DNA from 2 places in the Marinilactibacillus sp. 15R genome. Region 1 is predicted to be linked to the other one. Evidence: predicted binding sites of a transcription regulator. Region 1 holds the regulator's gene; the other holds the start of a gene.

The links. The regulator Rex, encoded in region 1, represses fermentation and respiration genes when NADH is low (regulators of the CRP and FNR family bind a similar motif). The targets are predictions, from matches to a motif close to TTGTGAANTANTTCACAA.
Region 2: a site for Rex is predicted at 1,517-1,534, ahead of BKP56_RS11145 (competence protein ComK). Genes of this name have one in related genera too.

What each region holds. Positions count from the first base shown of each region.
Region 1 is NZ_CP017761.1:1,018,985-1,022,202, reverse strand. It holds gene groES (co-chaperone GroES) at 1-74, opposite strand, end outside; gene BKP56_RS05030 (CPBP family intramembrane glutamic endopeptidase) at 305-964, shown strand; gene BKP56_RS14230 (DUF4305 domain-containing protein) at 993-1,196, shown strand; gene BKP56_RS05020 (redox-sensing transcriptional repressor Rex) at 1,265-1,957, opposite strand; gene BKP56_RS05015 (ABC-F family ATP-binding cassette domain-containing protein) at 2,370-3,218, shown strand, end outside.
Region 2 is NZ_CP017761.1:2,256,129-2,259,346, forward strand. It holds gene BKP56_RS11135 (amino acid ABC transporter permease) at 1-440, opposite strand, end outside; gene BKP56_RS11140 (transporter substrate-binding domain-containing protein) at 443-1,303, opposite strand; gene BKP56_RS11145 (competence protein ComK) at 1,622-2,467, shown strand; gene BKP56_RS11150 (N-acetylmuramoyl-L-alanine amidase family protein) at 2,532-3,218, opposite strand, start outside.

The DNA of each region.
Region 1 (3,218 bases):
ACAAGTCCACTGACAGTTTTTTCTTCTTCTTTGATTACTTCCAGAAGAACACGATTTCCTAAAGGTTTTAACATGGTGTTATCCCTCCATATAATTTTATAGTTGAGTTTATATTCGTGTTAGCACTCGATGCACCCGAGTGCTAACTCCAATACTTAGTATATTCAAAACTGAGTTTTCTTGCAACCCTTTTGAAGTTAAAAAATTGATTAAAATCATATCTGGAATACTGACAAAATTTATGTTAAGTTACTAGTAATGTCAAAAACGACTTTATTATCTTTAGAAAATGAGGATGAATCTATTGGAACAATCACATAAAAAAACAGCTCTCCAAATCATACTGCTGTATATATTCGTTCAGTTGGCAACCGTACTAACCGCTCAATTTCTACCTGAAAGCATTCGTACAGATGGGGTAATCTGGTCTAACCTGCTTTTCTTTACTCTTGGTGCAGTCGGAATGATTTATCTCAACCAGAAAAAAGATTTTACATTTTCTTTTGAAAAACCCTTTAGATCAAATATTCCTGAAATTATCTTATGGGGATTTCTCGGATTAATTATTGCGCTCTTTGCGCAATTTATTGCTACAATGATTGAAATCAATTTCCTTGGTGCATCTCAAGACTCACAAAACACTCAAAATATTATTGCAATCATCAAGCAGTATCCTTACTTTCTTCTACTCTCTTCTATAGCCGGACCTATTATGGAAGAATTTGTCTTCCGTAAAGCAATATTTGGTATGGGTTTAGAGAAAATCGGCGGAATAGGTGCAGCTGTTGTCAGCTCGCTCATGTTTGCAGTCATTCACTTTGATGGAAGAATTTTAGTTTATTCTACTATGGGACTTGTTTTTTCTTGGTTGTATTTCAAGACAAAAAACATTTGGACACCTATCATCGCCCATTGTCTTATGAATACAGCTGCTGTAATTGGAAATCTGATTCTAAATAACTAAAGAATTTATTGTATGAAAGGATTTTTAAATGACCGAAAAACAAATTCTAAGCTATATATTTTTTAAGTACGTAATGTGCTTTATATTACTCTACTTCGTCATTGATATTGTCGGATTGGAAGGATGGGGTATATTCCCGTTGTTGTTTGCCTTTCTGGCTACCAAAGACTTTGTTCAGGGAACTCGTCTAGCAGATTCATATTTTAAAATCAGGAAAAACCGAAATAAATAATCAAAAAAGCAGCTACCCGTTGATTAATTCAATCAAACAAGGTAACTGCTTTTATTTTCCTGTATTACTTAATCTTCTACAAATATCTCTCCAGTTTCTTCATCAATGATTACTTCTTCCTCATCATCTAATTCTTGATAATAATTGATGAAATAAATCAACGTTTGTAATTCATTAGTCAAGTCAACATTGTGTACACGCACACTGTCAGGAACATTCACTCGAATAGGTGTAAAGTTCATAATTCCTTTAACGCCACCTTCGACAAGTTTGTTCGCCATTTCCTGCGCAATTTCTGAAGGAACAGTCAAAATCGCAACATCAATTTGCTGCAGATCCAACTGTTCTACCATTTCATCTATATGATAAATGGGAACACCTTGGTGAATGGTTCCAATCAATTTCTCATTGATATCAAATCCTGCACTGATACGGGTATTATTGTTTCTTCTGAAATTATAATTCAAGAGAGCTTGTCCTAGATTTCCTACACCGATCAAGGCAACATTCGTCAATCGATCCTGGTTCAATGTTTTACTGAAAAAGTTCATCAATGCTTCAACATCATATCCATATCCACGTTTTCCTAATGCACCAAAGTACGAAAAATCTCGTCTAATTGTTGCACTGTCAACTTTTACTGCTTCACTAAGCTTTGCAGAAGAAACACGATTTTTTCCTGCTTCATGGAGAAAGCGTAAATAACGATAATAAAGGGGTAATCTCCTTGCAGTAGCTTTTGGAATTTTCTTTTCTACCATACTTTTTCTCCTTCAAATTATAATTCAATATAAAACTTCCCATTAAACTAAAAGTAATATACCTCATCTAATATTTTTAACTTTCATTTCACAAATTCCTATAGTATTTCACTAACTATTATAGCACGGAATTTATAAATTGGAAGTTAATATGACTATAAAATAAGGGATTCTATATTACCTATGAGAATATTATCATATATGATCATATCAGCTTGTGAAAAAATCGATAGAATTCATCTTATAAAAAGCAATTACATCTATCGAAATTTCATCATTTTTTTAAGCAGTTATTATGATCCATCATCGACTGTTCTGTTTATCAGTCATGGAATATGCTAAACTTATAAGACAAGATATTTGAGGAAATTTAACTGTTTAACGTACAAATTTTAAAAATGAGGAATATAAAATGATACTTTTGCAAACTCAAAAAATAGCTCGTCATTTCGGTGCTGAGGTACTATTTAATGATGTCACATTGGAAATCAAAGATAATGCTAGAGTTGGTTTAGTGGGACGAAATGGTGCTGGAAAATCTACCTTACTGCACATTATTTCCGGACAGGAAGAACCAGATGCTGGAAGAGTCAATAAAAAGAAAGATATAACCTTAGGGTTTTTAGATCAACATACTGGTTTAGAATCCAATAAAACGATATGGGAAGAAATGCTAGCCATATTTGAACCTGTTATCCAGATAGAAAAAGAAATGAGAGAAATTGAGTATCAAATGAGCTCTCCTGATTTATTATCAGATAAAGAATACTATCAGGAATTGCTAAAAAAATATGACTCGCTTCAAGAGTCATTTAAACAATTGAATGGATATGGCTACGAAAGTGAGATACGCTCTGTTCTTCATGGCTTTCGCTTTTACGAATCCGACTTTTCAACTCCCGTTTCCCAGTTATCTGGAGGACAAAAAACGAGATTAGCTTTAGCGAGACTACTGCTAGAAAAGAAGGATCTGCTTATTTTAGATGAACCCACCAACCATTTGGATATCGAAACCTTATCCTGGTTAGAAAAATACTTGCAGAATTATACGGGAGCTTTGCTGATTGTTTCCCATGACCGTTATTTTTTAGATAAAGTTATCAACGAAGTTTATGAAGTAAGTAATAAGAAAGTCCAGCATTTTACTGGAAATTATTCTAACTATCTCAAACTTAAAGCTGAACTGATCCAGAAAATGTGGAAAGAATATGAAAAACAACAAAAAGAAATAGAGAAAACAGAAGATTTCATCAATCGGAAC
Region 2 (3,218 bases), 1.2 Mb from region 1:
GCTTGAGGTAAAATAATGGCACGCATCGTAACGATCTTATTCAAACCCAGTGCTTTTGCTGCTTCCCATTGTCCGTAGTCGACCGAAGAAATAGAGGAGCGTAAAATTTCTGATATATAAGCTGCTGAGTTCAAACTAAATCCGATTATGGCTGCCGTCATCGCATCAAATTGAACATTCATAAAGGGTAAACCAAAATAAATCAGAAATAAAAATACTAAGGCAGGTGTTCCTCTCATAAATGATACATAAACTCTTGCTAACCAGCCTACTACCCAGATACTAGACATACGCATTAAAGTTAGTACCATCCCTAGTATCATTCCGATTACTGTACTGATAATCGCAATAAACAAAGTCTTTGGTACTCCGGCCAAAAGGAAAGGTAATGTCTCCCAGGCAAGCTCCGGGTCAAAAATATATTCCCATTGAAGCCCCATAATTATTCCTCAATTTCTATTGTCATAATATCCATATCTTTTTCTTTTGTTACATCTTCTCCATAATAATATTCTTCAGATAATTCACTTAAGGTCCCATCAGCATGCATATCTTCAAGTGCTCCGTCCACTGCTTCAGTCAACTGATCATTGCCTAGTTTCATTGAAAAGTTTGTATAACTTGGATTAAAAAAGAGATCTTCCTGAATCTTGACTGGAATCTCCGGAAAAGCTTCTAATGCCATTGTCTGACCATAATAATCGTTAATGATAACATCTGTCCGTCCATTTGCAACATCCCAAAGATATTGGTCATTTGTAGCGTTGTCGTAAATAACGAGTTCTGCACCATATTGTTCAGCGATTTTCATATAAGAAGTGGTTGCTGCACCTGCTGCTTTTTTACCGTCCAGATCTTCCATCGTTTCAATCCCAGAATTGTCTTCTTCTCTAACGATCATAGACATATACGTATATTTGTAAGGAATTGAATAATTAAACTTATCCGCATTTTCACCAGCATGGCTGATGCTTAATGCTGCAATATCAAGCTGATCACTATTAAGTGATGTCAACATTCCATCGACACCCATTTCAGTAAATTCAACTTCCAAATCCAGACGCTCACCAATCTCACGTAAAATTTCAACTTCAAAACCAGTTAATTCATTCGTTTCTTCATCATGGTAAGAGTTGGGATAGTAAGTTCCAGAAGTAGCTGCACGCAACACACCAGCTTCTTGAATATCATTCCAAGCAGTGTTTTCACTACTTGTATCTTCTTGCGAATCAGTCCCACATGCTGTCAGAAACAGCGCACTACCTAAAATAATATTAGTAATTACTTTTCTTTTTTTATTCATTAGTACTCTCCTTTTTTTAATGACTCATAGATTCTATCAGTCTTATTTGTAATAAGTCAAAATTTTGAACAAAAAAGGAAAAAAATTTAATTATATAGCGTAATAAGCACTTATTTTCTTTAATGCTAAAGCATTTACACGAATCTAAAAAGAACAATATTGTATTTTAATCACATTTTATTATTGATGAAGTTCTAAATCTAATTAATTCCATTGTGACAAATAACACATGTTTGCTATAATGATTTTGCCAATAAATATTATCTCTTTATTAGTTTTATCGACTGATCTTGAGATATAAAGAGAGGAATAAATCAAATGGAACAAACCAAAAAGATACTTTATGATTTACAGAACACTATCTGTACTAACATGAGAATGCCTGGCGATAAGATAGAAGACTCACCCTCCATTTATAGAACTTCAGCTACTACTTTTCAAATTTGTTCAGAAGAGTTAAAAAAATACATAAATCAAGCAATTCCTTTAAAGAAAATTATTGTAGATAGTGAAACACTCTATGTTTGTGATATTTCAAACCTTGCCGATAGCGATTATAATTCACTCGTCTTTCAGTACCGCGGTGATGTATTGAAAAGTAAAGAAACGACCACACAAATTATGCAGTCCTATTTTAATGACCATGTTCCTTATTCAACTATTCAAAATTTAGGCAGAGTTATCAATATTAATCGGAAATGTCCATATGTAGCTGGAACCATTGTTTTTGTTCCAGATAAAGGTCCTTCAAAACAAAATGTGAATTGGATTGGACTCCATCACTTAAAGAATTATTCATCCTATAAAGATAAAACCCTCTTAAGCTTTGTTCATCATCATGAGCTGATCATTAACTTAAATATCAAAAATGTCCATAAATTATTTGATCAGGCTATTCGTTTATACTTAGTTGAATTACAGATTTCCAGAGAGTGGCAACTATTATTTGCACCTACACAAAGTTTTGACACAGATACATTATTACAAAGAAAAACAAGATCTAAAATGACTGGCACTGATGCCCCCTCTCCTATTGGCTGGCATACAAAACTAGTCTATTCTTTATCCTATAAGATGGTAACTTTAACTCTTGGAGAAGACGATCCATATTTAGAAGATATTAAAGAAGCTTTTTCATTGATTGAAGATGAGATAGAAACTTGAACACTAATCTATAAAAGCCTTTCCGTTTCACTAAGAAATGGAAAGGCTTTATTAATTCATATATTTAAATTACTTTTACATACGTTGGACTAGCAGTCAGATAAAAAATCTGGCCATTTGAATTTTTCACTTTATACTGCTCTCTGCTCCCTACTTTGATCTTCTCAATAATTTCTGGAAATCCTTGTCCTTTTAAAAGCTGACCATATACATCCTCATCTTTCCAGCTAGGCTGGTTATAAAAGCGAAGTGTTCCATTAAAAATACTTTCTACTCTTTTTCCTATATAACTAATAGTCTTAGAAGTCTGATTAATATTTTTCTTACTTTGCTCACTCAGAGCTTTAACGGGCTGATACTTTACATCAATTTTTTCACAGATCCCTTCAATAATAGCCTCAGCAGCAGTATTGAAATGGGATACATTGTTATAATAATCAAAGTCTCGCTGGTTATCTATAAATCCATACTCTATGATTACTGTTTCAGTACGACCTGTTAGACGGTGTAGAAAGTAATAGTCCACACCTGTACTGATTGACCTTTTAAATACTCTACGCAGGGGTAAATCAGTAGCAGAAACTAAATGGTCTGCTAATTGCTGTGCAAAAGCTGATTTGGCGTGAACAGAATGTATTGTCTCAATTCCGCTGGCGGTTCCGTCATAAGCATTCCAATGATTCGATACACAGACATCATACTGATTTTTGATTCGTGCAACTCGTTCTGTAGGACTTAAAGTACTGTCCCC